2 regions of the Pseudonocardia sp. ICBG162 genome follow, and region 2 is predicted to be linked to the other one. Evidence: riboswitches for the same ligand, from Rfam matches in the RefSeq annotation. Region 2 holds a riboswitch; the other holds the start of a gene.
What was found. A riboswitch is a leader RNA that binds a small molecule or an ion and turns the genes downstream of it on or off. The one in region 2 is predicted to bind cobalamin.
Positions count from the first base shown of each region.

Region 1: another riboswitch for cobalamin. It lies ahead of KPL60_RS15525 (hypothetical protein); the one in region 2 lies ahead of KPL60_RS28660 (ribonucleoside-diphosphate reductase subunit alpha).

Region 1 covers NZ_JAHLJD010000017.1:301,665-305,766, reverse strand. Annotated here, with positions in the region: gene KPL60_RS15535 (MarR family winged helix-turn-helix transcriptional regulator) at 1-272, shown strand, start outside; gene KPL60_RS15530 (chloride channel protein) at 269-1,858, shown strand; cobalamin riboswitch at 1,855-2,044, shown strand; gene KPL60_RS15525 (hypothetical protein) at 2,079-2,450, shown strand; gene KPL60_RS15520 (DNA polymerase IV) at 2,470-3,891, opposite strand; gene KPL60_RS15515 (4'-phosphopantetheinyl transferase superfamily protein) at 3,938-4,102, opposite strand, start outside.
Region 2 covers NZ_JAHLJD010000031.1:814,384-818,485, reverse strand. Annotated here, with positions in the region: gene KPL60_RS28665 (ribonucleotide-diphosphate reductase subunit beta) at 1-6, opposite strand, end outside; gene KPL60_RS28660 (ribonucleoside-diphosphate reductase subunit alpha) at 12-2,915, opposite strand; cobalamin riboswitch at 3,046-3,250, opposite strand; gene KPL60_RS28655 (trans-aconitate 2-methyltransferase) at 3,420-4,102, shown strand, end outside.

The DNA.
Region 1 (4,102 bases), on a different contig from region 2:
ACCGGCTGGTGAGCCGCGGCCTCGTCGCGCGCACCCGCACCGGCGACGACCGCCGCGAGGTCGCCGTCGCGCTCAGCCCGGCCGGGCGGGCGCTGGTCGACGAGGTCACCCGGCTGCGTCGGGCCGAGATGCACCGGCTGCTCGCGACGCTGCCCGCCGCCGAGCGCACCGCGGTCCGCGACGCGCTGCGCCGCTTCGCCGAGGCCGCGGGCGAGGTCGGCGAGACCGACTGGGCCGTCGCGCCCGTGCCCGCCGAGGACGGTGCCCGGTGACCGCGGTCCGCGCGCTGCACCGCGCGCTCGTCGGCACCCGGCCGGGGCTCGTCGGCCTGGCGACGGTCATCGGGATCGGCGCCGGCATCGGGTCGGTGCTGTTCCACGAGCTGATCCTCGGCGTGACCTGGCTGGTCACCGGCCGGGAGGACTTCTCCGACGCCGGCCGGGTCGCCTCGCCGCACCTGCCCGGGCTGGGGGTCTGGTTCCTGCTCGTCGCCCCGGTGCTCGGCGGCCTGGTGTACGGCCCGCTGGTCCAGCGGTTCGCGCCGGAGGCCCGCGGGCACGGGGTGCCGGAGGTGATGCTCGCCGTCGCGCGCCGGGGCGGGCGGATCCCGGCCACCGTCGCCGCGGTGAAGGCGCTCGCGTCGGGGATCTGCATCGGCACCGGCGGCTCCGTCGGCCGGGAGGGCCCGATCGTGCAGATCGGCTCCGCGCTCGGCTCGGCCATCGGGCAGTGGCTGCGGGTGCCCGCCACCCGGCTGGTCCTGATGGTCGCCTGCGGCGCCGCGGGCGGCATCTCCGCGACGTTCGACGCCCCGATCTCCGGGGTGGTGTTCGGCCTGGAGCTGATCCTGCGGTCGTTCAGCGCCGAGGCCTTCGGCGTGCTGGTGATCAGCTCGGTGGTCGCGAACGTCGTCGCCGAGGTGATCGCCGGGGACCGCGCGATCCTGACCCTGCCGCACTTCGACCTGGGCAGCCCCGCCCAGCTGCCGCTCTACGCGCTGCTGGGGCTGCTCGCGGGGCTGCTGGGCTGGGCCTTCGCCCGCATCCTCTACGCCGTCGAGGACGCCTGCGACGCCGTCTGGCGCGGCCCGGAGTGGCTGCGCCCGGCCGTCGGCGGGCTGCTGCTCGGCGCGCTGCTGCTGGCGCTGCCCCAGATGTACGGCGTGGGCTACCCGGTGCTGGAGGCCGCGATCGGCGGCCGGTACGTCGTCGGGTTCCTGCTCCTGCTCGTCGTCGGGAAGATCCTCGCCTCCAGCCTCACCATCGGCATAGGCGGGTCCGGCGGCGTCTTCGCGCCGTCGCTGTTCGTCGGCGGCACCGCCGGGACCGCCTTCGGCTACGCCGCCGCGGCCCTGTTCCCGGCGCTCGACCTGCACCCCGGCGCGTTCGGCCTGGTCGGCATGGCGGCGGTGTTCGCGGGGGCCGCGCACGCCCCGATCACCGCGGTGCTCATCGTGTTCGAGCTCACCGGCGACTACGCCCTGATCCTGCCGCTGATGGCCGCCGTCGTCCTGGCCACCGGCCTGTCCAACCTGGTGTCGCGGGACAACATCTACACGCTCAAGCTGCTGCGACGCGGGATCGACCTCGCCGCCGACACCCCGACCGACGAGGCGCTGCGCCGGGTCGTCGTCGCCCAGGTGATGCGCCCCGCCGACGGCACGACGCCCGACCCGGAGCTGCCCGCCCTGGACCCGGACGGCTCCGTGCACGACGTCCTCGGGGTGCTCGCCGCACACCGGGGCGCCGCGCTGCCCGTGCGGGAGGGGCCGGACGGGCCGCTGCTCGGGACGCTGGCCGAGCACGACCTGCTCGACCATCTGCGGGGAGTGGCCGGGCGGGGGACTGTTGACCGCTAACCCGGTCGCGTGATGGGCTCCCGGCCGACGACGGAACAGGAAGCCGGTGCGAGTCCGGCGCGGTCCCGCCACTGTCACCGGGGAGTGCCCTCCCCGCACCGGCGCCACCGCCCGCGAGGGGGGGAAGGCCGGGGAGGGCGTGCCGATCCGGGAGCCAGGACACTGCCCGTCGTCGCGGATTCCCACTGGTGAGGGCGCGGACCCTCGAGGAGGACATGCGATGAGCCACGACCTGGTGGTGCTCGGTACCGACCCGTCCGGCGACGACGCGCCCCGCCCGGGTGCGCACGACCTGCTGGCCGAGGCCGAGACGGTCTTCGCCTTCCCGCAGGCCGAGTCGACCGCCCTGTTCTACGCCGAGGCGTGGCGGGTCGAGCCGGTCACACCGCGCGACGCCGTCGCCCGGATCGGGGCCTGGGCCGCCGCCGGGCCCGCCGGAGCCGCGGTGCTGCTGGTCGGGGGCGACCCCGCGGGCGACGCCGCGCTCGGCGCCGTCCTCGACGGGCTGGCCCGCACCGCCCCCGCGCTGCGCGCCCGGGTCGCCGAGGGCAGCCGCGTCGCACCGCCGCACCGCAGCCCGCTGATCGGCTGAGCCCGCACGGGGCCCGGGCTCAGGCCCGCCAGCTGCCCAGCGGGTCGGCCCGGGTGAGGTCCGGGTCGGCGGCGTCGAGCGTGCGGGTGCGTCCGGGGCCGGTGAGCGCGGTCTCGAACCGCACGGTGACCCGCCCGTGCCCGGCGCCCTGGACCCAGCCGTGGCCGTGCTCGGGGTGGGCGACGTCGTCGCCGGCGCGCCAGGGCCGGTCCGGGTCGGGTTCGCGGTCGGGCCGGTCCGGGCGGAGCGGGCCGGGCACGTCGCCGGGCTCCACGGTCGCGCCGGTCCCGGTGGCTGCGTCGCTCTCCGGGGGTGCGTCGAGCACGGTCACCCCCGCCGCGGCGGCCGGGCCGGCGGGCGCGGGCGGGGAGTCGGAGGCCGGGGCCGTCGTCCACCCGCTCTCCGAGGGCACCGCGTCGAACAGCGCCAGTGGCGGCTCGTCGCCGAAGCCGGACACCGACACCCCCAGCAGCCGCACCCCGCCCTCGCCGACGGCGCCCTCGGCCAGCCGCCGGGCCACCGCGACCAGGGTCGCCAGGTCCCGGGTCCCGAAGGGGGTGGTCTCGGAGCGGGTGTGGGTGGTGAAGTCCCCGGTCCGCGCCTTCACCGTGACGGTGCGGGCGGTCCGGCCGTCGGCGACCAGGCGCCGGTGCACGGCGACGCAGATCGACTCCACCGCGGTGTGCACCGCGCTCATCGCGGTCAGGTCGGCGTCGAAGGTCGTCTCCGCGCTGATCTGCTTGGCCGCGCCGCGCGGGGCGACCGGACGGTCGTCGATGCCGCGGGCCAGTCGGTGCAGCTCGGACCCGACGGCGCCGCCCAGCACTCCGGCGACCTCGCGGGCGTCCATCGCGGCGAGCTGTCCGATCGTCTCGATCCCGATCTTCCGCAGCGCCTCGCCGGAGACCGGCCCGATGCCCCACAGCGACCGCACCGGCAGCGGGTCGAGCACGGCGGCCTGCTCGGCGTGGGCGATCACCCGCAGCCCGTCCGGCTTGGCCAGCTCGGAGGCGATCTTCGCGACCTGCTTGCCCGACCCGGCACCCACCGAGGCGGGCAGCCCGGTGCGCTCGCGCACCGCGCCGCGCAGCCGGGTGCCCCACTCCCGCACCCGGTCCGGGGAGGCCCCCACGAGGTCGGGCGGCTCCACGAACGCCTCGTCGACCGACACCGGCTCGAGCACCGGGGAGAACTCGCCGAGGACGGCCATGACCTCCTCGGACAGCGCCTTGTACAGCGAGAACCGGGGCGGCAGGACGGTCGCGTGCGGGCAGCGCCGCCGCGCCTGGCCCATCGGCATCGCCGAGCGGGCCCCGAACACCCGCGCCTGGTAGCTCGCCCCCGCGACGACGCCGCGCGGCCCTGCGCCGCCGACCAGGACCGGCCGGTCGGCCAGCGTGGGCCGGGTCAGCTGCTCGACGGAGGCGAAGAACGCGTCCATGTCCAGATGCAGCACCCAGCGGTCGGCCGCCGCGGTCACCTCACCATCACCCGTGCATCGTGCCCCGGCGCACCGACAGGACCGCGTCGCCGTCGGCGACGGCGACGGCCGGGGCCACCGGTCCCGCCCCGGCGACGGCGCCCGGGTGGTCGTCGAGACCGGTGGCGACGTCGGCGACCCACCAGCTCCCGCCGGTGCCGGTCCAGCCCAG
Region 2 (4,102 bases):
CTGCAGAGTGGTCACTGGCAGGCCTCGCAGTCGGGGTCGTCGATCGAGCAGGCACGGCCCGGATCGAGGTCGGGGGCGGTGGCGGGCACGGCTGTGGCGGGCACGGCGGTGGCCGGGACCGCGGGCACGGTCGCCGCGGGCGACGCGGTGGGGGCGGCGGCCGGGGTGCTCGGCACGCCGGTCAGCCGGCCGTCGGTGCCGGTGAGGGTGGACTTCTCCACCGACGTCGCCGCGCGGGTGCGCAGGTAGTAGGTGGTCTTGAGCCCGGAGCGCCAGGCGAGGCGGTAGAGCTCGTCGAGCGCCCGGCCGCTGGGGGCGGCGAGGTAGAGGTTCAGCGACTGCGCCTGGTCCAGCCACTTCTGCCTGCGCGACGCGGCGGCCACGAGCCAGCGCGGCTCGATCTCGAACGCGGTCGCGTAGAGCTCCTTCAGGTCGGCGGGGACCCGGTCGATCTCGGCCAGCGACCCGTCGAAGTACTTGAGGTCGGCGACCATCACCTCGTCCCACAGCCCGCGGTCCTTGAGGTCGCGGACCAGGTGCGGGTTGATCACCGTGAAGTCGCCGGACATGTTGGACTTCACGTAGAGGTTGAGGTGGATCGGCTCGATCGACTGCCCGACCCCGCAGATGTTCGAGATCGTCGCGGTGGGCGCGATCGCGAGGACGTTGGAGTTGCGCATCCCCTGGGCGACGACCTTCTCCCGCAGCGACGCCCAGTCCAGCGTGGACGACCGGTCGACGTCGAGCTCGCCGTCGCCGCGGGCCGCGGCCAGCAGCTCGACCGAGTCCAGCGGCAGGATCCCGCGGCTCCACAGCGACCCGTCGAAGCTGGCGTAGCGGCCGCGCTCGACCGCCAGGTCCGACGACGCGGTGATCGCGTGGAAGGACAGCGCCTCCGCGCTGCGGTCGGCGAACTGCACCGCCGCGTCGCTGCCGGGCGCGATGCGCTGGGTGAACAGCGCGTCGGAGAAGCCCATGAGGCCCAGGCCGACCGGGCGGTGACGCAGGTTGGACCGGCGGGCCTCGGGGATCGTGTAGAAGTTGATGTCCACGACGTTGTCGAGCATCCGCACCGCGGTGGTCACCGTGCGGCGCAGCTTGTCGGCGTCGAGCCCGTCCGCGGTGACGTGCGCGGCGAGGTTCACCGAGCCCAGGTTGCAGACCGCGACCTCGCCCTCGTCGCCGGCACGGGTGTTGAGGGTGATCTCGGTGCACAGGTTCGACGAGTGCACCACGCCCGCGTGCTGCTGCGGGCTGCGCAGGTTGCACGGGTCCTTGAACGTGATCCACGGGTGCCCGGTCTCGAACAGCATGGTCAGCATCCGCCGCCACAGCTCGACCGCGCGCACCGTGCGGTGCACCCGGACCTCACCGCGGGCCGCGGCCGCCTCGTAGGCGCGGTAGCGCTCGGCGAACGCGGTGCCGTAGAGGTCGTGCAGGTCGGGGGCCTCGTCCGGGGAGAACAGGGTCCACTCGCCGTCGGCCTGCACGCGGCGCAGGAACTCGTCGGGCACCCAGTTCGCGGTGTTCATGTCGTGGGTGCGGCGGCGGTCGTCGCCGGTGTTCTTGCGCAGGTCGAGGAACTCCTCGATGTCGACGTGCCACGTCTCCAGGTAGGCGCACGCGGCGCCCTTGCGCTTGCCGCCCTGGTTCACCGCGACCGCGGTGTCCCCGGCGATCTTGAGGAACGGCACCACGCCCTGGGAGACGCCGTTCGTGCCCCGGATGTGCGCGCCGAGCCCCCGGACCGGGGTCCAGTCGTTGCCCAGCCCGCCGGAGTACTTCGCCAGCAGCGCGTTGTTGCGGTAGCCGCCGAAGATCGACTCCAGGTCGTCGTCGACGGTGGTGAGGAAGCACGACGACAGCTGCGGGCGGGTGGTGCCCGAGTTGAACAGCGTCGGGGTCGAGGCCATGAAGTCGAAGCTCGACAGCAGCTCGTAGAACTCGACCGCCCGCGCCTCGCGGTCGACCTCGCGGACCGCCAGCCCCATCGCGACCCGCAGGAAGAACGCCTGCGGCAGCTCGAAGCGCACGCCGCGCTCGTGCAGGAAGTAGCGGTCGTAGAGGGTCTGCAGGCCGAGGAACCCGATCTGCAGGTCGCGCTCGGGGCGGATCGCGGCGGTGACCCGCTCCAGGTCGAAGGTCGCCAGCTCCGGGTCGACCAGGCCGACCGCGATCGCGTGCCGCAGGTAGTCACGGAAGTAGGAGGCGTAGGCCGCGCCCATCTCCGCGTGGTCCGGGGTGGACGGTGTGCCGGCCAGGTGCGACACGGCCTCGGCGCGCAGCCGGTCCAGCAGCAGCCGCGAGGCCACCAGCGAGTACGCGGGCTCGCGCTCGACCAGGGTGCGGGCGGCCAGGACGAGGGCCTGGGCCAGCTCGTCGGCGGTGATGCCGTCGTAGACGGTGCGGTCCAGCTCGGCGAGCACCGGCTCCGGGGTCACGTCCTCGACGCCGGCGCAGGCCTCGTCGAGCACCGCGGCGACGCGGGCGCGGTCCAGCGGGGCCCGGCTGCCGTCCGGGTGGGTGACGTGCACGACCGGGGCGTCCGTGGCGGCGGTGCCCCCGCCGTCGTGCGCGCGGGCCTGGGCCTGCTGCTCGCGGTAGAGCACGTAGGAGCGGGCGACCCGGTGGTGCCCGCCGCGCATCAGGGCGAGCTCGACCTGGTCCTGGATCTGCTCGACGTGCACCGCGTGCGCGGGGTGGCGGGCCAGTGCCGCGACGACCTGGTCGGTCAGCCCGGCGACGAGGTGGTGCAGCCGCGACGACGACGCACCGGCGTCCCCCTCGACGGCGAGGAAGGCCTTGGTCATCGCCACCGAGATCTTGGTGGCGTCGAAACCGGTCTCCGACCCGTCGCGCCGGATGACGCGCAGGGCCGGGGGTGCTGTTGCCGGTGCAGCGGTGGAAGCCGTCACGGGCTCTCTCCTCGCGAGTCGCCGTCGTCCCCGGGGGCGGAGCGGTGCGAGGAGGCGGTGGGACCGAACGACCGCGATGGCCCACCACACCCTGGCGCCGTCCCACGAGGCCCCGGAGCAGCGCGCACCGGTCGGCACGCGCACCGGTGGCAGGTCTTCGGACTCACGGGCGCACTGCACAGACCTACTGGCCGTCGCTTCCCGGGAGGAGCTCCCAGTGCTGTTGACGGCGGTCGTTCCCGTTCACCGCTGCGGGGCAGTCCCGGATTCCCACCGGGTTCCCTCTTGCCTCACCGGCCCGTGCGGACCGGTGAACCACCAGCGCCCCGGACACTACATCTGGGGTCCGGACACGATCGACCCCCCTATCGGTTCCGGTTTCGACGACCGTTGAGTCACGCACGGTGAACGTCGCCGGTCACGGGCCCGGCGGTCCCTTCCGTTCGGCGGGTCCGCGCGGATACCGTCGGCCGCACTGTTGCCACCGCTGTGCAGGAGAGTGTGATGACCACCGGAACGGACCTCGACGCCGAGCACTGGCTGCGCCGGTGGGACGCCCAGCAGGAGCGCTACATCCCCGACCGCGAGGAACTGTTCGCGCTGGCGCTCGACGTCGTCGACCGGCTCGCCGGCACCCCCGCACGGCTCCTCGACCTCGCCTGCGGGCCCGGGTCGTTCGCGGCCCGCGCGGCGGCGCGCTGGACCGGTGCCGAGGTGGTCGGCGTCGACGTCGACCCGGTCATGCTGGAGCTGGCCCGGCGGACCACCGGCGAGCGCGTCCACTGGGTCGACGCCGACCTCTCGCGTCCCGGGTGGACCGACGCCGTCGGCGGGCCGTTCGACGCCGCCGTCTCGGCCACCGCCCTGCACTGGCTGCCCGAGCCCGCGCTCCCCGGGCTCGCGCAGCGCCTCGCGTCCGTGCTGCGCCCCGGCGCGGTGTTCGTGAACGTCGACACCGTGCTCGCCGACCCGGAGCAGCCGCGCCTGGCCGAGCTGACCCGGGCCCTGCGGGTCGAGCGCACCGACCGGGGACTGGCCACCGGCGAGGACTTCCGGACCTGGTGGGACGCGCTCGCCGACGAGCCGGCCCTGGCCGACGGGTTCGCCGAGCGGGAGCGCCGCTTCGCCGGCCGGGTCACCGGGGGGTCGTCGCTGCCGGCCTGGGAGCAGGCGCTGTACGGCGCCGG